One region of the Shewanella sp. Iso12 genome, then DNA from elsewhere that is predicted to be linked to it. Evidence: riboswitches for the same ligand, from Rfam matches in the RefSeq annotation. Region 1 holds a riboswitch; each other region holds the start of a gene.
What was found. Region 1 has a riboswitch for lysine ahead of lysC (lysine-sensitive aspartokinase 3). Riboswitches for the same ligand answer to the same signal wherever they lie in the genome.
Positions count from the first base shown of each region.

Region 2: another riboswitch for lysine. It lies ahead of HCX89_RS22400 (Na+/H+ antiporter NhaC family protein); the one in region 1 lies ahead of lysC (lysine-sensitive aspartokinase 3).
Region 3: another riboswitch for lysine. It lies ahead of HCX89_RS02965 (Na+/H+ antiporter NhaC family protein); the one in region 1 lies ahead of lysC (lysine-sensitive aspartokinase 3).

Region 1 is NZ_JAAUHW010000008.1:84,406-92,397, reverse strand. It holds gene HCX89_RS23015 (S8 family serine peptidase) at 1-1,447, opposite strand, end outside; gene HCX89_RS14275 (succinylglutamate desuccinylase/aspartoacylase family protein) at 1,640-2,746, opposite strand; gene lysC (lysine-sensitive aspartokinase 3) at 2,736-4,103, opposite strand; lysine riboswitch at 4,240-4,416, opposite strand; gene HCX89_RS14265 (DUF3293 domain-containing protein) at 4,499-4,933, opposite strand; gene arcA (two-component system response regulator ArcA) at 5,494-6,210, shown strand; gene fusA (elongation factor G) at 6,544-7,992, opposite strand, start outside.
Region 2 is NZ_JAAUHW010000023.1:16,347-24,338, forward strand. It holds gene HCX89_RS22355 (hypothetical protein) at 1-370, opposite strand, end outside; gene HCX89_RS22360 (hypothetical protein) at 370-717, opposite strand; gene HCX89_RS22365 (transporter substrate-binding domain-containing protein) at 837-1,685, opposite strand; gene HCX89_RS22370 (ribosome alternative rescue factor ArfA) at 1,882-2,106, shown strand; gene rimO (30S ribosomal protein S12 methylthiotransferase RimO) at 2,144-3,568, opposite strand; gene HCX89_RS22380 (hypothetical protein) at 3,607-3,807, shown strand; gene HCX89_RS22385 (oxidative stress defense protein) at 3,804-4,511, shown strand; gene HCX89_RS22390 (hypothetical protein) at 4,725-5,168, shown strand; gene HCX89_RS22395 (5'-methylthioadenosine/S-adenosylhomocysteine nucleosidase) at 5,242-6,069, opposite strand; lysine riboswitch at 6,282-6,453, shown strand; gene HCX89_RS22400 (Na+/H+ antiporter NhaC family protein) at 6,536-7,992, shown strand, end outside.
Region 3 is NZ_JAAUHW010000001.1:668,867-676,858, reverse strand. It holds gene HCX89_RS02985 (amidohydrolase family protein) at 1-811, opposite strand, end outside; gene HCX89_RS02980 (H-NS family nucleoid-associated regulatory protein) at 1,107-1,502, opposite strand; gene HCX89_RS02975 (electron transfer flavoprotein subunit beta/FixA family protein) at 1,822-2,571, shown strand; gene HCX89_RS02970 (electron transfer flavoprotein subunit alpha/FixB family protein) at 2,572-3,495, shown strand; lysine riboswitch at 3,586-3,784, shown strand; gene HCX89_RS02965 (Na+/H+ antiporter NhaC family protein) at 3,866-5,437, shown strand; gene brnQ (branched-chain amino acid transport system II carrier protein) at 5,570-6,892, opposite strand; gene HCX89_RS02955 (M3 family metallopeptidase) at 7,795-7,992, opposite strand, start outside.

The DNA.
Region 1 (7,992 bases):
CCAAGTCACCGGCATACACCAAAGGTGCACTGATATCTGTAGTCATTACCGGCCCGGTTCCCTGAGTGTAGTCCAGTTGGTCACCGTTGAACTCCAGAATGGAACGCACTTCCCGGTTGTGGGTAGATGCCGCGACTGAGGTATACCAAGGCGCATTTTTGGGTGAAGAAAAGGGAACTTGGCTAACCGAGGCAGAGGTATTTCCGGCTGATACGGCTGAGAAGATGCCGGCATTACGGGCAGCCAGGAAGCTCATCTCTGTCGCGCTTGACCAAGGGAAACCACCGCCGCTGATGGAATAGTTGATCACATCCACACCGTCGGCAATGGCATCATCCAACGCTTTGAGAATCGCCGATGTGGGGCAACCTGAATATCTATCGCCATTGTTGCCCGGACGGCAGATCTGATAGGCAACAATGTTGGCATGGGGGGCGACCCCGGAGATCTGTGTAAATTCGAGCCCGGTCTCAATGCCATCCCCCTGAGCCTCACCGACTTCACCGGCAACATAGGGAACATTCTTAAGGATATTGCCCGCAGCAGTACTGGCAGTATGAGAACCATGGCCCCCATAATCCTCACCATTCTTGGCAGGAGGTGTTGGGCCAAAGACCTCTTCATCATCATAACTGTCGGTAATCTCGGGATAACTTCTGACCCCGATTAACTTGTCGTTGCACATGTCAGAAAACTCTGCCGCACAATCACCGACGTAGACCCCCTGCCCCCAGGGGTTAGTATGGTCGTAACCATCTCCCCCAATGTCGGCAAAGGATGGATGATCACTGTTGATCCCCGAATCGATCACCCCGACTATGACCCCTTCACCCATAGCCCGGGTCCCTGTTGCACTGCCGTCCCACACTTTGGGAGAACCTATCATGCTCTGGCTGCTGTCGGTATCCATTGAATAGAGGCTTTCCCGCTCAATGAACGCCACTTCGGGTAACTTGGACAGGGCTTCAGCCTGCTGCTGATCCATGGTGACCGCCAGGCCATTAAAGGCATAGTGATATCTGGCCTTGGCCTGCAACTGAACCCCTTGGGCCGCGGCACTCATTAAAAAGTTCTGTTGTTTGGCATTCAAATACTTCACGTAGGACTTCACCGCCACACTGGCGGTATTCAGCTTGGGAGCCTTTTGGGGCGCCAGCCCTTGGCTTCGTTGTGGACTGGTGGCTTCAAGCCCGGCAATACCACCGGCATAATTCGCCACAGAGGGATCTTTAAGGCGCACTATATAAGTGTATTTACCCTCTGCAAGTCCAGGCTCTTTGACAAACTTATGTTGCCCCACCCCTTGCTGTTGTCCTTTGAGGCCGCTGGACGCACTAAGCAGATCCGACGAAATAAATGGATCTGATACGCTCACTGGCGCGGCTTCTGAATGGAATGCCATAGATAACAGCGCTGCTGAAACGGCTATTGCAACTTGACTCTTCACTTGTCTACTCCCTATAAGACTGCTTATTGTTGTTTTATGTTTCCATGCTCAAAAACACTCCCTTAATACAAAGGGATTAATTCTTGTAACATCAATTGATACAAACAAGAAACAAAAGACACAAAATATTACAAATTATCAGCCAGTTACAGAATAGTAGACGCTAAAAAGGATTTCATATCCGGTTTTGACTTAACCAGAAAGAGTGAAGTAGTTGGTCATCACCTTGTAGAGCTCAGTACCCTGGTGCACAGACGCCGAGGCAAAATGCAGCACAGGGATCACATCCTCATTGAGCGAGAGCCTGGTGACTTCAGTGCCGGCATCGACTCGGTCGAGCCTGAGCATATTGACCAGAGGCGCGCCCGCAGCCAAAGGTACTCCCGGCTCGGCCAGATACTCCACCATACCTGCCATAGGTGCGTGAAACTTCCGATAGTCTTTCAGCATACAAGCAAAACGCGACATCACCTCGGGCTGTATGCTCTGGGCTATCACCTCTCTATAGCTCAGATAACTTAATATGCCTTCCGCATCCCGGCTGGCATCGGCAAGATCGATACGCTCCTGGCTGCCAAGCTCCAAAGTAAAGGCCGACACTGCGACTTTCAGCTCTCTGCCCCGGCTATTGGCATAGTCGCTGAGCTGCCACCAGGGATTGAAGGCCGCTTCATCCATGGCGCCGCCAAAACCTTTAGGCATCACCAGGGTATAGGGAATATGAAAGTAGCCGGCAGCGGACAGCTCATATTCGGGGCAATAGAGATGTTTACAGGACTTGGGGCCGGTGTGCAGATCCAGCACTATGTTAGCGCCGTGCGCCAGTTTTTGCAGATTGAGCGCCAATCTCTGCCCGGTCGTCACTCCCCAGGGATTGGCCAATGCCTGTTCACAGTTGGCAATAAGAAGACGACGAAAAGCGTCAAACAGTGCTTGCTCCGGCAGCTCACTATGCTGCAGATACCAGTCATCCAGGTGGACGGCCTGATCCAGATAGGCTCGGTTCCAGTTGATACCTGTGATGGGATCGAAACGGCCCAAGGTAAACTCACCGCTTTTCTGGTTAATCCCCAAGGGGTTGGCCAGAGGCACCAGGGTGATATCTCCCAGAGGCGGATGAGCCTTGAAGTACTGCAGCAACTGCAAAATCACCGCATTGCCCTGCACCTCGGCGCCATGCACATTGGCCTGAATATAGACGCTGGGCGCCGCATCGCTGGTACCTTTGAAGCGATAAACAGGTATGGTCAAGGGCTGGCCGGCAGCCAACTCCCCAACCGGCAGATGTTCAAGCTGCATCCTGAGCCCCTTCAAACAGGTTACGATGCAAAGCGGCAACAACATCACCGGCTTCGGCTTCCGACACCAAGACACAAAGATTGTGCGGACTGGCGCCCTGACAGATCATCCTGACGTTGTGGGGTTCGAGCACTTCAAATACCCGGCGACAGATCCCGGCAGTAGTGGCTATCTTGTTGCCTATGATGGCCACCAGAGCCAGCTTATCTTCCACCCGCACACGGCAGTTTTGCGACAATTCCTGCAGCAGGGCTTCGGTCAGAAGCCCCTTGCCGGCCGAATCTGAGCCCGTTTTGTCCAGCGTCAGCGACACGTTCACCTCTGAGGTGGTAATGAGATCGACACTGATCTTGTGCCGCGCCAACACGGCAAAGGTCTCTGCCAAAAAGCCCTGGGCATGCAACATCTGCAAACTGTGCAAGTTAAGTAGGGTCTGATCTCGTCTCACCGCAACGGCCCTGAATACCGGCTCATCTTCCACTTGGTGACGGATCCAGGTGCCACCTTTTTCCGGTGCCCGACTGGAGCCGACAAATACCTGGATCTGTTGACGCACCGCCGGCAAGATAGTGGCAGGGTGCAACACCTTGGCACCGAAAGTGGCCATCTCTGCCGCCTCATTAAAACTGATTTCTGCGATAGGCCTGGCGTTGGGAGCCAGTCGGGGATCCGTGGTGTAAATCCCTTCTACATCGGTCCAGATCTCGACCGCATCGGCTTCCAGCGCCTCAGCCAAAAGGGCCGCAGAATAATCGCTGCCACCACGCCCAAGCGTAGTGGTTCGGCCATCGGCATCGGCGCCGATAAAGCCCTGGGTCACCAGCAGTTGCTGCTCAAGCAAAGGTTGCAATTTCTCTGTCGCCAGTCGCTTCAACTCGGCGATTTGTGGCTCGGCCTTACCGAAATGGCTATCGGTACGCATCACCTGGCGCACATCAAAGGCGCTGGCCTTGGCACCACGTTCTCTCAATACCGCGGCAAACAGCGCTGAAGAACACTGTTCGCCCAAAGATAGGATCTCATCGACCATAGCATGACTCGGCGCCTGCAATAACCTGGCACTGAGCGTTGCCATGCGGCTGAGCAAAGCATCCAGCGCCGCGGCAACATCTGCCGGTCTGCCAAGTTTATCCAGAATTGCGTATTGAATGGTGGCTATCTCTTTCAATAGCTTGAGACGGCGCTCATCCCCCATGTCTGCCTGGGACAGCTCCACCAACAGATTGGTTACGCCACTGGATGCACTGACCACAACCAGACGGGTGGCCGGGTTTCCAAGCACTATATCGGCACAGCGATTCATCGCCTGATAATCGGCAACTGAGGTACCACCAAACTTGGCAACAACAAGAGACATCAGCGCATTCCCCCACAGGCAGGTAACAGGGAAAGGTCGATAACGAGAATAGATTTCATGAGTTAAGCTCCGAACAGATAACGTTCGAAGAGCCTGGTGCAGAGATAACGCACCCCATAGCAGGGAAACAGCGATCGTCACCAGAAGCTCTCCACCAAAACCAGGTGACAGTCGCCAGGATTCAGCCTGACCAACCGGCCGGAAGCGTAGCCAATACGCATCCCGACCTCGGCGTTAATCTCCCTCATGAGCCGTCATTGGAGAATTGGCCTCCTCTGACTCACTACCTAGTTAACGCACCTCTTCTGTTCCTTTCTCGCGAAAGGGATGAAAAAATTAGCAATAAAGTCCTTATGAAGTCAATGCTAATTTGCGCAGGATGAAATTTCCTCAACTCATCCGTCACTGAGCTCGGGTAACTCGCTGACCAGGCGCGCCCTGGCAGCAAACTGTCCAAGCGCCACCTCTCGCTCCCCTTTCAGGCAAGGCACCAAGGTCAAGAGCCCACTATCAACGTAGTAAAGGGCATTTTGGCGATACTTTGATGCCAGTTCTATTGCCGCGGCCTTATCCAGAAACAGAGCCCAGCTTTTTTCCATATGACTGAGATCATCGGCAGCGCCTATGATCGCCCGGTAAGGAATGCCCAGCTTATCAATATCGTGTTGTAGCTGCCGATCGAGAAGGCGGTTTTGGCAAGAAGTGAGTTTTTGCCCAAGGGGATTATGGGCGGTGACAATAGCGAAAGGAACAGCGGAAGAAAACGACTGAGTCAATAAAAAGCATGCGCTCTGGTAGTACTGCCAGAGACTTTCAAATGCAGCATCCATTGTAGTATCTGTCTCTAATGAACCGGATTTATTCTAGCAAAGGCTTTTGCATTCCCCTAGCCCCGTGAGCAAGCTCACAGTAAGACAAAATACAAAATGCTTATCTTTCAATAGGTAACGCAAAAACTTGTGATATAGATCATAGTTAAACATTAATTTGTTAACATTTCATTTGTTAACAAATGCCCAATCCTAGTACAATGGATTGTATCGACAGAGGCTTAGAGTTAAGTGTGTGACCCGGCTAGCGCCATTACGCTACAGCATAAGTCTCTATCGATAACGACTCTGTACCAAATGTAATCTGGTTTTAAGATGACATTTTCTGGATTTTCCATGTCTTTCAGGAACTAAATCCCGCCACTGGGAATCCTAGACAGTACAGTTCGCGCCTCTCCGGGTGGAGAGCATACTTTTTGCTAATCATGAAGTGTGTTGCCGTTTCATTTCAGTTTTGAACAGCACTTACGTGAACCCTGTGAATGTTGGCGTTTTAGAGAGTATAGCGGAGCGTCACCCGCGCTCATGGTTAGATAAACTGATTTAATTAGGTAAATAACATGCAAAACCCGCACATTCTGATCGTTGAAGATGAAGCCGTTACCCGTAACACGCTGAGAAGTATTTTCGAGGCAGAAGGTTATGTGGTAACCGAAGCCAATGATGGCGCAGAGATGCACAAAGCCTTGCAGGAAAACAAGGTGAACCTGGTGGTTATGGATATCAACCTGCCAGGTAAGAATGGTTTGCTGTTGGCGCGGGAATTGCGCGAAATCAACAATATCGGTCTCATCTTCCTTACTGGCCGTGACAACGAAGTGGACAAGATCCTTGGATTGGAGATCGGTGCCGATGATTACATCACCAAGCCGTTCAACCCTCGTGAACTGACCATTCGTGCCCGTAACCTGCTGACTCGTGTCAACAGCTCTGGCGCTGAAATTGAAGAAAAGGCTGCCGTTGAATACTATCGTTTCAATGGTTGGAGCCTGGAAATCAACAGCCGTTCTCTGGTGAGCCCACAGGGTGAATCTTACAAGCTGCCACGTAGCGAATTCCGCGCTATGCTGCACTTTGTGGAAAACCCAGGCAAGATTCTCAGCCGCGCTGAGCTGCTGATGAAAATGACCGGCCGTGAGCTCAAGCCACACGACCGTACTGTTGACGTGACTATCCGTCGTATTCGTAAGCACTTCGAAAGTGTGCCTGATACACCGGAAATCATCGCCACCATCCACGGCGAGGGCTACCGTTTCTGCGGTAACCTGGAAGACTGATAAACACGCGTTATCGGCCCTGCACAAAGCCAGCTTATCGAGCTGGCTTTTGTTTATCTGCTCACCTATTTCGGTTCCCCCAGCTACTGATATTCGCAGTGGCTTCCTCACGGCAATTCTCTGCCAATCCCAGCTCCTTTATCTCCTTTATCTTAGGTAGCTCCTTTGCCACATATGCCACTTTCGGAAACAGTTGCCATACGATTGCCCATTGATATTCATCGGCATCCGCCGAGCTGAATGCAAGTTTGATTCTGCTGGCTTCGCGGCACTAGATATTCGCCCATAAAAAAACCCGCCATCAAGGCGGGTTTTTATCAGGATAATTAATCCTTATTTCTTGGCTGCGTTACGAGCCTTGGTTTCTGCGATAACAGTCTCAGCCACGTTGGCAGGACATGGAGCATAGTGAGAGAACTCCATAGAGAACTGACCACGACCAGAAGTCATTGTACGCAGGTGACCGATGTAACCGAACATTTCTGCCAGTGGCACGTCAGCCTTAACACGTACGCCAGTCAGACCAGCTTCCTGATCCTTGATCATACCGCGACGACGGTTCAGGTCACCGATAACGTCACCAACGTGATCGTCTGGAGTGAACACGTCAACCTTCATCACAGGCTCCAGCAACTGAGGCTTGGCCTTAGGCATAGACTGACGGAATGCACCCTTGGCAGCGATTTCAAACGCGATTGCTGAGGAGTCAACTGCGTGGTAACCACCGTCGAACAGTTCAACTTCAACGTCCAGTACTGGGAAGCCAGCCAGAGGACCTTCGTTCATCATGTCTTCGAAGCCGCTTTCAACTGCTGGCCAGAATTCACGAGGTACGTTACCACCAACAACGCTGGAGGTGAACTTGAAGCCACTACCAGCTTCGCCTGGACGGATGCGGTAGTCGATCTTACCGAACTGGCCAGAACCACCAGACTGCTTCTTGTGAGTGTAGCTGTCTTCAACGGCTTGAGTGATGGTTTCACGGTAAGCTACCTGTGGAGCACCAACAGTCAGTTCAACACCGTGAGTACGCTTCAGGATGTCTACTTTGATGTCCAGGTGCAATTCACCCATACCCTTAAGGATGGTTTCACCAGTTTCTTGGTCGGTTTCAACCTGGAATGATGGATCTTCTGCAACCATCTTACCCAGAGCAACACCCAGCTTCTCAGAAGCGCCTTTGTCCTTAGGAGTTACAGCGATAGAGATCACTGGCTCAGGGAAGATCATAGGCTCCAGAGTACATTCGTGCTTAGGATCACACAGAGTGTGACCAGTCTGAACGTTCTTCATACCTACAACAGCGATGATGTCACCGGCTTGAGCAGAATCGATCTCTTTACGATCGTTAGCGTGCATCTCAACCATACGGCCAATACGCTCGGTCTTACCGGTAGCAGAGTTCAGGATAGTGTCACCTTTCTTCAGCTTACCAGAGTAGATACGGATAAAGGTCAGGGCGCCGAAACGGTCATCCATGATCTTGAACGCCAGTGCGCGCAGTGGCTCATCGGCAGATACAGTAGCGACTTCACCGGTTTCTTCACCAGTTTCTGGGTCAGTCAGAGGCTGAGGCTCAACTTCTGTTGGAGATGGCAGGTAGTCAACAACTGCATCCAGAACCAGCTGCATACCCTTGTTACGGTAAGCAGAACCACAGTATGTGGGGAAGAATGACAGGTTGATGGTACCTTTACGGATACAACGCTTCAGGTCTTCGATAGAAGGCTCTTCACCTTCCATGTAGGCTTCCATCAGGTCGTCGTCCTGCTCAACGGCAGT
Region 2 (7,992 bases), on a different contig from region 1:
GTTGATTCATCTCCTGGGTAAGGAGCTCGGGCACATACCAGTTGTCAGCGACAGATAACACTCTATCGCCACAGATAAGACGCACCTTGCGATGGCCTAGTCGGCTTCCCGGCGCCACTTTAAGCTGACGGTAGACCTCCTTGGGAGCATCATGAATAAAATGCTTTTCTCCTTCGGCGCGAATGCTGGCGTCTGTGGCCAGTTGATATTCATCACACCAGTCGCTCAAGGTTTTGGTTGCGCTACGGCTGGCGAGCAGCCGCTGATCCAGTTGTAACAACAACTCGGATGTGCTCTGGTCGGGAGTGACTTGGGGCGGTTTGCTCTGGGCCTTGGAAACGGGAAGTAGCGCCAAGCCACAAAGCAGCATTAAACCGGCCGATATTGTTCTTCGCAGTGGGCATTGTCCTGAATGGCGGGCTGTAGGCATTGGCTGAGTTCTCTTAGGTTATTGCAGATGCTGTTGGCTCTTTGCTCGTCTCCCTGATGCAGCATGGTGAACAGATGTTGCAGTGCCATGGCATTGAGATAGTCCTGATGAACCGGCGGGAAGATATCGGCATCGATTTTGGCCCGTTGCAGGCGTTTGGTTATCGCTTGCTGACTGCTGTGCAGTACCAGCTCAAGGGCGTTTTGCAGGCGCTGCTCCTCCTCGGCCATCAAGGTCATGGCCAAGTCCAGCTGTGCCTGTGGCGTCAACGGCTTGCGGGAAAACATATTACAACTCTTTGCGACCCAAAAGCAGTAGTGTACCTATTAGATGCTGGACTCAGGCTGAATTGATCCAAAATGTATCAATGGAATAGGGGGCAATACTCCTTGTATGAACAGGAGGATTAGGGCACAGCCGCCGCTTGTGATACCTGCTGCATATAGTATTGATAACGCCGCTCGGTTTCACCGCTTTCGGCCATGTCATGCAAGGCCTGCTGCAGTGCGTAGGCCAGGCTGTCCGGCTGCAACTCCCAAGGGCTGTTGTCAATGGATATCGGCCTGTCGGCAATATAATTTGGATTGGTTCCGGCACTGAAATAACGGCTCTTGCGTGAGAAGCCCAGGTGTCCTTGTCGCCTGTGATCGCAGCAGTAGGGATGCAGTTTCAGCCCGTGCTGAGGATGGGTTTTCAGCCAATATCTCAGGGTTGATTCATCGTAGACATAGAAATCACCCTGATGCTGTTTGAGAAAGGCTATCGCCGAGTCTGTGCTCATGTCCGGTGGCTTGCGCACTATCAATTTGTCCGGTAAACCACCCAGTTGATAGCTGCCGGGGGAGATAAGCAGCACCAGCTGCTTATCCACCAATTGCTGCAACGAGGTGATGTCACTCAAGTCGGCGCGGCTGACGCCGATATAGCGTTCAGACAGGCCGTTGGCGATGAAATGCGCGTAGTCGTGGCGCTCTTTGGAGAAGGCCAGCCCGGGATAGAAGTCGATATTGCCCTTGGCAATTTCCCAGAGAATACGCTTTTTCGGCGCTCGCACTACCTTGAGACTACAACCTATTCTTGCCGCCGCGTCTTGATACAGGCTGAGATAGAGGCCACTGTTATCCGGTGCTTCAGCAATATAGGGGGCCCTGGCATTGGTGCGATACCCCATGGTCAGCTCACAGGTTTCTGCGGCAAGCAGCTGTGGTGAACAAGCGAGTGCCAGCAGCGCCAGACAACAGAACCTGAATATCACAGAACAAACCCTCCCGGATTGACTGAAACAGACTGAATAGTGATTGTTTTTAATAACATGAATAAGGCGAAACGCGACATTGTACTTTGGGCCAAGATTAAGATATTTGGTTATTGGTACAAAAGGGAGTAGTATTTGCGCGATTTTTGTCCGGTATGGTCGGGCAAGTCTCATCCAATTGAAATAAGGAGCCGATATGGCCAAATATATTAAGCAGACCGCACTGCTGGAGCATGAGTCCGGTCGTGGACAGATCAAAGATAACGCCCTCAAGGCCGTGGTGACCAGTTCACTGTTTCGCTGTCGCAGCGAGAAGCCGAAGAAGGGCAAAGGATCATACAGTCGTAAAAGACGCAATGGAAAGGGGCAACAGGGTGTTGCCCCTTTTGATTTTATGACTCTAATCTTTTCACCCTGCTGACACCTCAAGAAAGATTTCCCCAAGGTGTTGGGAGAGTTTATTCCGGCATCTGCACCAGTTCGGCCCACAGATCGTGCTCATCAGAATGAGTGATCAGTGCGCGCACCATGTCCCCTGGGCTTAGTTCCACTTCTCCGTTGAGGAATACCATGCCGTCGATTTCAGGCGCATCGGCATAACAGCGGCCAATGGCGCCTTCCTCGTCCACATCATCGATAAGGACATCCAGCTCACGGCCTACCAGGCGCGCCAGCCGCTCGGCACTGATCTCGGCCTGCACCTGCATGAAACGCTCATAGCGGTCCTGCTTGACCTCTTCACTGATAAGCTCGGCCAAGGTGTTGGCCACGGCGCCATCGACTTCCGAGTACTTGAAGCAGCCCACTCGGTCCAGCCTAGCTTCACGCAGGAAGTCCAGCAGGATTTCGAAATCCTCTTCGGTTTCACCGGGGAAGCCAACGATAAAGGTTGAGCGGATCACCAGATCCGGGCAGATCTCACGCCATTTCTTGATGGCGTCCAACTGGCGGTCGACCCGGCCGGGGCGCTTCATCATCTTGAGCACGCGAGGGCTGGCGTGCTGCAGTGGCAGATCCAGATAGGGCAGGATCAGTCCTTCGGCCATCAGCGGGATCAGCTCATCGACCCAAGGGTAAGGGTAGACATAGTGCAGGCGTACCCACACACCCATCTTGCCCAGATGGCGGGCCAGGGTAGTGATATCCTGCTTCACCGGCATGCCGTTCCAGAAGTCGGTGCGGCCGCCCTTGTCTTTGCCGTAGGCAGAGGTGTCCTGGCTGACGACCAGAATTTCCTGAACCCCGCTTTCCACCAGGCGTTTGGCTTCATCTAGCACGCTGCCGACACTGCGGCTGTCCAGATCGCCCCTCAGCGCCGGAATGATGCAGAAGGTACAGCGGTTGTCGCAGCCTTCGGAAATCTTCAGGTAGGCATAATGCTTGGGGGTCAGCTTAACGCCGGCTTGCGGGATCAGCGAGGTAAAGGGGTTGTGCTCCGGCTTGGGCACATACTTGTGCACATGGTTCAGTACGGCTTCATAGCTGTGGGGGCCGGTGATCTCCAGTACATCCGGATGCACTTCGCGGATCTGGTTTTCCTTGGCGCCCAGGCAGCCGGTGACTATCACCTTGCCGTTTTCTTCCAGCGCTTCACGCACGGCATCCAGCGACTCTTCCACCGCGGCATCAATAAAGCCACAGGTGTTGACTATTACCAGGTCGGCATTGTCATAGCTGTTGGTAACCTCATAGCCGTCGATGCGCAGTTGGGTGAGGATCCGCTCGGAATCCACCAGGTTCTTGGGGCAGCCCAGGCTGACAAAGCCGATGCGATTGCCGCTGGTTTGGGCCTCGGCAGGGCTGTTTTCCTGTGCCAGAGTCTTGGCCGGAGTGTCCAGAGTCGTGGTCTGCTTGGGATCAAAAATGTCGACTGATTTCTTCAAGAGCTGTTTTCCGCAATGCTAAAGCTGATGGAGCACGCTTGGGTGCCGGTAAAATTGGCGGCGATTATACCTCAGCCATAGAAAAGGTACAGTTGGGCTGGTTAATTTATGTTCTATGTAGCCATCTCGGTTGCCGCTTCAAAACGTCGTTGAAAAATTTTTTGATTTTTTTAACCCTTTTGTCAGCTGGCTGCGTTTCTATGGTCAACGAAAGCGAACTTTTTGGAGAACCAAGATGAAAAAATCTCTGCTGAATCTGGCGCTGATAGGCGCACTCTTACCCGCTACTCTGATGAGCCACTCGGTACTGGCTCAGGATAGACCTCTGCTGGAAACTACAGGCGTCAGCCAGATACAGGTTGAGCCCGATATGGCCGAAATCAATGTTGAAGTGTCATTAAGCGAATCTGATGCCAAGGCGGCCAAGGCCGCATCCGACAAGGCGGTGGCTGCTTTTATCGAGCGCCTGCTCAAGGCCGGGGTTGCCAAGGAGTCGATTGCAGCCGCCAATCTGAATCTGCAACCTGAGTATGTTTACCTCAAGGACAAGGCGCCCGAGCTCAAGGGGTATCGCGCCAGTCGCAGTGTGACCGTGTTGGTGAAACAGTTGGATCAGCTCAACCCCATACTGGACTCGGCGCTAATAGGCGGGATCAACAAGGTGAACCAGATCAACCTCAAGTCCAGTAAAGAAGCCGAGATGCGCAAGCAGGCGCGGCAGGCGGCCATTGAAGATGCCAAGCAAAAGGCCAGTGAGTTGGCGGCCGGATTCGGCGAGAAACTCGATGGCGTCTGGTCGATTCGTTATTTCGACCAAGGCCCGGTGCGTCCTGTGATGTACAAGGCCGCCATGATGGCTGAAGGCGCTATCAACCAGAGCTATGAGTATGGCCAGGTAACTTTCTCCGACAGGGTCGAGGTCAGCTACAAGCTGCGTGACTGAACCCAAGTTATCCTGTCTGACAGTTATTATGCGGGCCCCCTGGTGGTGCCCGCATTGTTTGTTTTATCTGCCAATATCGCTTGTTTGATGTTGGTGAGTTGTAGGTGATTTTGAAACAGCAGATACAATTTGTTGCTCCTTTGAGGCAGTCTCTGGACGCTTTTTATGCTTGAATGAGCCAGAGCCAATCAATCTTGCATAAGGAGTGTGCCGATGAAATTGACCCGTCTGACACTACTGGGAATAGGTTTATTCAGCCTGGTCGCCAGCCCATCAACCGTATTCGCCAATGTTACAGCGCAAGTCGGAAAGACCCACAAACAACGACTCTGCCTGGTGAATGAGACGGAATACACTGTGCCCGGCAGCGAGATCCAATCCCAAATTAATGACAAGGATTTCGATACGGGTTTGCAGGTGTTTATTCGGTATCGCGGCCAGAGCTGTGCCGAGAGCAAGCAGACTTTTGCCAGCCTGTCATTGCCGGAGCCAGAGTCACCAACGATGGATGACTACCGCTTGGTTATCCAGCGAAAACAAGCACCCGAGTCGGAAACCAAGGTTTGGGAATACCGTTACCAGCAAGGCTATTCGAAACTGGGATGGCAGACACTGGCCAAAGAGGTGGAGGCCATTTTCTTATCGCCGGCGAGCTAGCTTAAGATGAGGGCCTGAAAAAACAAAAGCCGGTGGACAATATCACCGGCTTTTACTTTGAAGTCCTCGAAACTTATTTACCTTCCAAACCTGCGATCAACTTCTTGGTGTACTCAATGACAAACTGCTGACAGTGGATAGCGGTTTGTGGCTCAAACTCTTCGCCGTGCAGGTCGGTATTGGAGAGTACCCGAATCCCGATAAAAGGGATCTCATATGCCTTGGCAACCAGGGCGGCCGCAGCGGTTTCCATCTCTTCGGCCGAGGTTTGATAAGTTTGGTGCAGCCACTCGATGCGGTCGACTTCACGGTTCCACTCATCGGCACTGCCGATCACGCCGGTCACTACCTTGCCATGGCGATAAGCTGACGCCAGTTGTTGTCCCAGAGCCAGCAGCTTGGGATCGGCATCAAAGCGCTTGTGTTCCACCAGCTTGCCATCCTGACGCAAACGCATGGTGACATCGAAGTTATGCCAGCGTTTGGGATCTATGCCCTGGCCTTTGGGGTGTAGATCGCTGCGATAGGAACCCATATTGAAGCTGTATTTCCCCAATACTATGTCGCCGCGGTGCAGCGCCGGGTCGTGGCCGCCGGAGGTGCCCTGGTTGATAATAAAACCGGGTTGAAATTTTTCTATCGCCAGTGTGGTGGAGGCGGCGGCATTGGCCATACCTATTTCAGTACGGGACACTATGACAGGATAGCCATCCACAGTGCCTTGCCAGAAAGTCCAGGAACCAAGAGTTGTCTGTTTGGGGTCTTTCAGGGCCTGAACCAGGGTGTCGACTTCGACATCCATGGCGCCTTGCAGCAGTATAGGTGACCGGGTGGGCGTTGCCATGGAATGGCTGGAGAACAAGGCACAGAGTGCCACACAAAAACGTTGTAACAGAGTCATTTGCACACCTTTAATTGTTATTTCAGTGTCGCGGTAGGGGAGGGCGATCCTAGGTGCAGCTGTGGTTGCCGTCAACAGCCGGAGTTGACATTTGCGAGCCCAGACATGAGTCACTTGCCAAAGGCTTAATGCCAACCGGGCGGGATATTTACCGCCAGAGGCACAATCTGGCTTGCTATTGGGGCCGTGATAGTTAGAATGCCAGTCGAATACCTTTGAGTAGAGGCGCGCTGCCTAAGAGTAACCGGGAAGAGGGTGATGCCTTTGAGGCCCGGGGAAAGGAGTCGGCGCCGAAGTAGCCAGGTCATCAAACCTAGCTGCTGGTTCTGTATCTAACAGGTGCAGGACTGCCATAGTCATCCACTATGGAGCGCTACCTGAAGGAGCTGAGAAGTTTCTGCCCTCCTTGGTCTGAGTTTCTTCGATCCTATCGGTAGATCTCCACCTTCTTTGGTGTAAAGAGATCATGAATATCATGCATTTTGCGGACTCTCCCTGGTCCATAGTTCCTCCTCTGCTGGCGGTTGCGCTGGCGATCATCACCCGTAGAGTACTGCTCTCTCTCGGGGTTGGCATAGTCGCCGGCAGCCTGATGTTACAGCAGTTTTCACCGCTGCAATCGCTGCGCTACCTGTTTGACTGTGTGCTGAAAATCTTCTGGGTCGATGGCGCTCCCAACAGCGATAACCTTAATATGCTGCTGTTTATGCTGCTGCTGGGTGGGCTTATCAGCTTGATGACCGCCTCGGGGGCGACCCGGGCCTTCGCCGAATGGGCCGCCAGGCGCTGCCAGAGCCGCAAGAGCGCCAAGTCGCTCACCGGCTTGATGGTGTTTGCCTTCTTTATTGACGACTTCTTCCACAGTCTGTCGGTGGGGCCCATTTGCCGCCCTGTGACCGACAGATTCCAGATCTCCCGCGCCAAGTTGGCCTATCTGCTGGACTCAACCGCGGCACCCGTGTGCGTATTGATGCCCATCTCCTCTTGGGGGGCCTATATCATCGCCCTGGTGGGCGGCATACTCGTGGCCCATGGGGTGACAGAGCAGAGCCCGATCGCCGCCTTTGTGCAGATGATCCCCATGAATCTCTATGCGGTATTTACCCTGATCATGGTGGTGGTAGTCATCGCCTTCCAACTGGATCTTGGGCCGATGCGACAGCATGAGCAGCGGGCGCTCGAAGGCAAGCTCTGGGATGAATCCAAGGGCCGGCCAATAGGGCTGGATATGGAAGCCCCGGCCGACAGCCGCGGCGGCATGCTGGATATGGTGTTGCCTATAGTGACACTGACGGCGGCGAGTATCTATTTCATGCTGGACTCCGGGGCCCAGGTATTAGCCGCCAATGGTCAGGCCTTCAGTGTGCTGGGCGCCTTTGAACATACCAATGTGGGTTCGTCTTTGGTTTATGGCGCCCTTTGCAGCCTGGCGGTGTCCGGCCTGTTGGCTCTGCGCCTCGGTCTTGGGATATCCACTTGGCTGCGCGCCGCCCCCAGAGGCGTTATGGCCATGTTGCCGGCGATCAACATACTGCTGTTTGCCTGGACCATAGGCGCCGTGGTGCGTGACATGGAAACCGGCAAATATCTCGCCAGCCTGGCCAACGGCAACCTGCCCACAGGGCTGCTGCCTGTGGTGGTGTTTGTGCTTTCCTGTGCCATGGCCTTTGCCACAGGCACCAGTTGGGGCACTTTCGGTATCATGTTGCCACTCGCCGGTGATATGGCCGCTGCCAGCGATATCCAACTTCTGCTGCCCATGCTGTCGGCTGTGTTGGCTGGCGCTGTGTTTGGCGACCACAGCTCACCCATCTCCAGTACCAGTATTCTGTCGGCCACCGGCGCCGGCTGTCACCATATAGATCATGTGCTGACTCAGTTGCCTTATGCCCTGACCGTCGCCTTCGGGGCAGCGCTGGGTTA
Region 3 (7,992 bases), on a different contig from region 1:
GTTTGGCTGCACGCAACTGGTTATTGAGGTTTCGGGTGTCAAATATCGCACCACGAGTTTTTATATCGTGCAAGCGCTCCAGGGCGATATTAAATTCCGGTGACAATAAATCCGCGCGGCCGGCTGCTTTCATTTTATTCTGGTTATACCAGTTGGCATCACTGAGAGTCTGTCTTATTAACGCTATGCTTCCCATCAGGGAGTTGGGGTAGTTCTGTGGTGAATTGCCTTTATCAAAAGCCATAAAATGTCGACTTTGGGGATTATATATCAGTTGATTGCTATTCTTGTCCGCCAAAGACAGTGAAACACCAATTCCCCTGAATATTCCGTTAAGATGAGCACTCTGAACGCTGGTAAAGCCATTGCTTATCCAATTTGACGCGGCTTCTTTATCTGCCAATACATAGGAAAACCATTCTTTCTCTGCGTGAATAGCCCCATTTGCAGCCACAGCCCCTTTGGGGTTTATCCGATAGACAGGGCCTTCAATAGTTGCCGGCGATTCTGAATACTCCAAGCCATATTCGGCAAAGGGATCGATAAACCCCGGATAGATGGTGTAACCATTGAGATCTATCTTATAAGCATTTTGTGGAATTTCATTATTGGAAATAACTTGCTTTATCCGGTTATTTTCAATAAGCAGGGTAGCGTTATCCAATTGCTTACCCGGGGAGAGCATGAGTTTGGCGTGGGTTAAGGCGGTCAATCTCGGAGTATTGTCTGTCAGTTGCGTTTCATCGGCGTAGGCGCTGCAGGCCACAAGGCTGATAAACAGCAGTTTTGCGGCGGGGAAAGAGGGTTTCATCTGTTGTGGCTACCTTGTCATTATTCTTTTGGGGAAAAGTCACAGCTATCAGTAAAAAGATATGAACATCAGTATATATTCACTACTTTTTTACCAAAGAGTTACAGATATCCATAATACAAAAAGGTATCTGAGGCCGACGGGATACATGGCTGTGTGCTGATGTCCATAAAAGTTAACCCAGTCAAAATGTAAATGCCAAGGCGTAATTGTAAGGCTTTTTAACAGATGCCAGACGTCTATCAGACATAAAAAAGCCCCGACACTGTCGAGGCTTAAGTAAATAGATGCCTGATTAGATCAGGAAATCATCCATTGAACGACCTTTGTCTACTTCGTTCTTGAATACAGTTGGCATACGGCCTTGACCGGTCCAAGTAATAGTTTCACCATCTACAACGATTTTGTATTTTGGTGGGCGAGGAGCACGCTTCTTGGGAGCAGCCTTGGCGGCAGCAACATTACCCAGATCTTCAACAGACAGGCCAACGGCTTCCATCTGCTTACGGATATCTTCTATTTTAGAAAGACGTTCAGCTTGTGCCTTTTCTTCTTCCTTGGCTTCCTCTTCACGATCAATAATGATCTTATCCAATTTGGCAGCCAGATCGCGCAGATCTGCAACGCTCAACTCTTTTACTGCGGCCTTAAAACGACGACCGTGAGTCAATATATCAAGAAAATCGCTCATAAGTATTTTGGTCCCACGCTAATTTATAAATTGGGTTATGGTGAACATCGCTATAAATAATAGAAACTATAAGAGTCTGGATCAAATATTTTTACGCCAATTGACATTAATTTCTTTATTTAACTCAATTCTATGACCATGAAAGTTGCCAAGTGTTCAAAAAACTGGCCTTAAAGTGTGACAGAAGTGACAAACGAGCGTTTAAGTTGCTGTTGACGTTAACGTCAACAGCACGTAAAGTTGAGCCATCCTGTACTGATGGCCCTGGTATCATCGGTACGCAACCCACATTAGATACAAGGTGTAGGAAGGAAACCCTATGAAAGTATTGGTGCCAGTAAAACGTGTGGTCGATGCCAATGTGAAGGTCAGGGTCAAGGCCGACAACACAGGCGTTGAAACAGCCAACCTGAAAATGGCGTTGAATCCATTTTGTGAGATTGCGGTAGAAGAAGCCGTGCGTCTGAAAGAAGCCGGCAGTGCTTCTGAAGTCGTCGTTGTCAGCATAGGTCCCAAGGCGGCACAGGAACAGCTGCGTACCGCACTGGCTCTGGGTGCCGACCGTGCCATTCACATCGAAACCGATGAAGAGCTGGTGCCCCTTTCTATTGCCAAACTGCTCAAGGCGGTGCAGGACAAGGAACAGGCGCAACTTATTCTGCTCGGTAAGCAGTCCATCGACGGCGATAACAATCAGACAGGACAGATGCTGGCGGCACTCGCCGGTATGCCTCAGGCAACCTTTGCATCTGAAGTGAAGCTGGAAGGCGAAACTCTGCTGGTCACCCGTGAAGTGGATGGCGGCTTACAGACTCTGTCCATGCCTCTGCCTGCCGTGGTCACCGCAGATCTGCGTCTGAATGAGCCTCGCTATGCTTCTTTGCCCAATATCATGAAAGCCAAGCGCAAGCCGCTGGAGACCATGAGCATTGATGACCTGGGAGTGGCGCTCAAGCAGCACGTACAGGTGTTGGAGGTAGCTGCACCGGCCAGCCGTCAGGCGGGTGTGATGGTGGCTTCCGTTGAGGAGCTGGTGGACAAGTTGAAAAACGAAGCGAAGGTGATCTAAATGGCCGTATTAGTAATAGCAGAACACGATAATGCCAGCCTGAAACAGGACACAGCCAAAGTTGTCGCCGCAGCCAAAGCCATAGGGGGAGATATTCACCTCTTGGTTGCCGGTCAGGATTGTAAGGCCGCCGCCGATGCTGCCGCCAAGCTTGAAGGCGTCAGTAAAGTACTGCTGGCCGATAACCCTGCCTATGGTGCTCATCTTGCCGACAATATTGGTGAACTCATCTTGTCTCTGAGTGGCGACTACAGCCACATTCTGGCTGCAGCTTCAAGCCAGGGTAAGGACATACTGCCAAGAGTGGCGGCTTTGCTGGATGTGGCTCAGCTTTCGGAGATCACCAAGGTGATTGATGCCGATACTTTTGTCCGTCCCGTCTATGCCGGTAACGCCATGGCGACCGTTAAGAGTCTGGACGATAAGAAAGTGGCCACAGTGCGCGCCAGCGCCTTCGACGCCGTTGCCGAGACAGGCTCAGCTGAAATCAATCAGCTCGATAGCGTCTTTGACGCCAAGAGCAGCTTTGTATCCCAGAGCCTGACCGAGTCGGCTCGTCCGGAGCTTGGCAGCGCCAGAGTCATTGTTTCTGGTGGTCGCGGTATGGGTAGTGGCGAAAACTTTGCCATGCTGGAAGCCTTGGCCGATAAGCTGGGCGCCGCCGTAGGTGCATCGCGGGCAGCAGTGGATGCCGGCTTTGTTCCCAACGACCTGCAGGTTGGCCAGACGGGTAAAATCGTGGCGCCAGAGCTTTATATCGCTGTGGGTATCTCCGGGGCGATTCAACATCTGGCCGGGATGAAGGACTCAAAAGTCATTGTGGCCATCAACAAAGATCCTGAAGCGCCTATCTTCCAGGTTGCCGATTATGGCTTGGAAGCTGACCTGTTTGATGTTGTGCCTAAATTGAACGAGTTGATTTAATCTGTGATCTAGGTCACGATAGGCGGCTTTGGGGTAGCATCCTCAAAGCCGCCTATGTTTTTATGTGCCTCACGCCTGACATCAGGCGTCCTGAGAAGTAGAGGCGCACTAAATATCAGTAGCGGTAAGCAGGGTGATTCCGTTTATGTATCGCGAAAGGATTTGGTGCCGAAGTGGTTGCGACTTATCAAGGTCCACCGCTGGGGCTGTTACCAAATAGGGGCAGCACTGCCATAGTATATTCTGTCGGGATGACAGATTGACGTTACTATGGAGCGCTACTGAAAGGACAGGTGCTACTCGGTATGCCATTGCCTTTTCCCACCAGTTCAGTTGCCCTCCATTCGTATTTAACGAAGAACAAGACTCAATGACACTAACAAGTTATGCCGATTCGGCACTCTCTTTGTTGCCGCCGGTTGTGGCAATTTTATTGGCGATCCTCACCCGTCGGGTGTTGTTATCGCTGGGGTTGGGGATATTGATTGGAGCCTTGTTGCTCAATCAATGGTCGGTATTGGACACCGGGGTTTATCTGGGGCAAAGGGTGCTTTCCCTGGTATGGGACGATGACGCTTTCAATGCCTGGAACCTGTATATTCTGGGATTCCTGGTGCTGCTGGGGATGATCACTGCGCTGATCACCGTCAGTGGCTCGGCCAGGGCCTTTGCCAACTGGGCCAGACAGCATATCCGTAATCGCCGTGATGCCAAGCTGCTGACCATGTTTCTCGGCTGTGCGGTGTTTATCGATGACTACTTCAATAGCTTGGTGGTGGGCAGTATCGCTAGGCCTCTGACCGACAGATACTATATCTCCCGCTCCAAACTGGCGTATCTTTTGGATTCTACCGCGGCGCCCGTGTGCGTTATCTCGCCGGTGTCCAGTTGGGGCGCCTATATTATCGCCCTTATCGGCGGCATTCTCACCGCTCACGGTTTTACTGAAGTAGGACATCTGAGTGCTTTCGTGCAGATGATCCCGATGAACTTCTATGCCCTGTTTGCCCTGGCGCTCTTGCTGTGCGTCACCTTTATGGAGCTGGATATTGGCGCCATGCGCAAACACGAGCTCAACGCCCGCAAGGGCAATCTCTATGATGAGTCCAAGGGGTTGCCCCCCGGTGCCAATGCCGATCTGCCCGAGGCGGAAACCGGCCAGGTGCACGGCCTGTTCCTGCCCATAGGTGTCTTGGTGGTGGCGACCTTCTATTTTATGGTTTCCAGTGGTGCCGATGCCCTGGCGGCAGAAAGCCTGCCTTTCAGTATCATAGGTGCCTTCGAGAAAACCGATGTGGGCTCGTCACTGTTTTTCGGCGCCTCCATCGGCCTGGTGGTGACGCTGCTGCTGGCCTTTATCCAGAAGATTGAAGCCAAGATGATCCTCAAGGCGCTTACCTCGGGTGCCCGTTCCATGTTGCCGGCAATCTATATTCTGATGTTTGCCTGGACCATAGCCGGGATCATAGGCTCACTGGAAACCGGCAAGTTTATGGCCAGCCTCGCCAGTGGCAATATTCCCTTTGCCTTGTTGCCGGCCGTGCTGTTTATTTTGGCTGGGCTTACCGCCTTTTCTACCGGCACCAGCTGGGGCACCTTTGGTATCATGTTGCCGATTGCCGCCGATATGGCCATGGGCAGCCACAGTGGCATGATGTTGCCTATGCTGGCCGCCGTGCTTTCCGGCGCTGTGTTTGGCGATCACTGCTCGCCGATATCGGACACCACGATTCTGTCATCCACAGGTGCCAGCTGCCATCATATCGACCATGTGCTGACTCAGTTGCCCTATGCGGTCTTGGTAGCGCTTATTTCCCTCGGCGGCTATATAGTACTCGGCTTTACCGAGTCGGTATGGCTTGGGCTTGCCAGCAGTTGTGTGCTGTTCATGCTGGGGCTGGTGTGGCTCAAGTGGCAGCAGCCCAAAAACAGTGCTGCCTAACCGGCCAATTAAAAAACGCTGCCTCGGCAGCGTTTTTTTGTTACCAATATTTCAGGGCCATTGGAGTTGGAGGCGTACTCTCGTCTTGGATATTCAGGCTAAATACCTATTGATTCAAACTGGCCTCGCCAATTATTTTTGTGGCAGCTCTATTGAGTTTTCCGTGATGACGCGAGCCGATGCCGAGCGGGCAAACAGAGTCAAACTCGTCGCTATGGCCAGAACAATAACCGTCGGGACAATCCAAGCTGCATAGCAAGCGTATAAGGGTAGATATTGGTTCAAAATTGCATCCAGGCTGGCAGGCATACTGCCGAGAATATGCAAGGCGTCCAGAGCGCCAAAGATCAACGCTGCCGCTAAGGTTGCAAGTACGCCAGACATGGAGACAAGGCGCCGTAGCGGCGCAATCAACAACAAGGCAATCGCAATCGGATGCAGGGCTACCACGACGGGTTGGGTGATCTGTAAAAGTTGCTCCAGACCAATATTGGCAACCAATGCTCCAATTATCATGGTGACCAGCACACTGTTACGGTAAGACACGTTACTGAATGTGCGGCTATAAAACTCACTGCCGGCAGTCGTCACGCCGATTATCGTCGTCAGGCAAGCCAATATCATCACAGCCCCCAACAGCAAGGTACCTAAAATACCAAAATGTGTTGTGGTAAAGGTGGTCAGAATATCCCCGCCGTTACTGTATTCACCGACGCTGCTGGCGCCGATATAAGCCAGGGATATATATACCAGTGCCATAGCCACAGCGTACATCAAGGCGGCAATCAGGGTGTACCTGGTAATCGCCTTTGGCTGAGTGACACCCATACTTTTAATCGCGCGGAAGATAACCCATCCAAAACCGATAGAGCCCAAGGCGTCCATGGTCATATATCCTTGAGTCACACCTTCGGCAAATGCGCTGGTTACATAGGCGCCGGTCGCCTGGGAAATGCCTTGACTCGGAAACAACAGTGCGGCGATAGCCATTGCCAGTAGGATAGCCATTAGCGCCGGCGTCAACCACTTCCCCAGGTTGTCGACCAGTTTGCCCGGATGCAGGGAAAACAGTACAGCGATAACGCAGAAGATAATTGAAAAAGGACCCAGAGCGTTGTCACCGAAAAACGGGCTAAAACCGAATTGGTAAGCGACTGTGATGGCACGAGGAATGACAAATGCCGGGCCAATCACGATAAATACCATAATCCAGAACGTGGTAGCCAGAGGGCGGGGAAGTACTGAAGTCAGGTTATCGGAGCCCCCCACCAGGGCCACAATGACCAAAGCAAAGGCGGGTAAGCCCACACCGGCCAGTAGAAAGCCCGCCATGCCCTGAAACAGGTTTTCGCCTGCCTGATAACCCAAAAATGATGGGAAAATAAGGTTGCCGGCGCCTAAATACATGGCAAAGGTCATAAACCCCAAAGCGGCTATATTGCGTGCACTTAACATAGTCTTCCTCAAATATGTCAGCTTTGAAGTAACCAGCAAGTGAGCGTTTTGATGACTCTGCCAGCGACTCTCACTGACAGAAAATAAAAGATAATAGCCTGTCAGCCCCGGTTGAGTTCCAGAGAGAGCAGGAGGAGATTGGCGACGGTCACTTGTTGGCGACTAGGCTGCAAACAAATTGTGGAAGCGACCAATGACATACAAAATCCAGGTTGACAGAAAATATGGGAGGAGGCTCCTCCCTGTGTGGATCCCTTATAAACCTATCTCTTGGAACCTGGCAAGCCTTAAATAGTGGATAGTGTGTATTTCAACATTTTCTCCACTCACAGGAATAAGCCACTAAAAACTCTTTAAAGAAACATTAACGATTCAGTCTCGCAGTGATGGAAATCGGGATCCCACCAGTACTTGGGGATAAATGCCTGCCACTCTCAATTAGGGAAGGTGCGAATAAGTCCTCGTGGCACTCTGGCTTACACAGCAATTGGCATTCAAGGCATCGGACTGAAGGCATGCCCGGGCCTGTCGAAGTCGGATAACGCAGAAAGCCGGCTGCTGTGAAAGCCCCGAAGGGCGTGGCTTACAGACCTGCCTGCTGTGTTGTGCTTCTTGCAAAGGACTTGGCCATTTGCTGCAAATCACGCCTTGCATTCAGGCCTGGAAGCCGACGCAGAGCACACATGGGACTTGTTCGCACCTTCCTTAGGTATCACGTGTCCATTTTCAAGGGGTTGCAAAATAGACCCGGCCCAGATTACGGGGAGGATGATTGCCGGTGCTGGAAGTCGAATAGCTTGTCATAAAAAAACACCTGAGCCGGAAGACTCAGGTGTTTTTTATGCTTAAGTCCGAGGTGTAATCTCGCCCCTCGGACTTAAACGGTTTTCAGCACTCACTTATCAGAGCAGACCACGACGCTTGAGCAGGGCATCGGTTGTCGGCTCCTGGCCTCGGAAGTTTTTGTAAGCTTCCATAGGTGGCACGCTGTTACCCACTTCGCGGATAGTCTTGCGATACTTCATGCCGATATCCCGCTTCAGGCCGCCTTGGGTCTGTACATAGGCAAAGGCATCGGCCGCGAGGATTTCACTCCACAT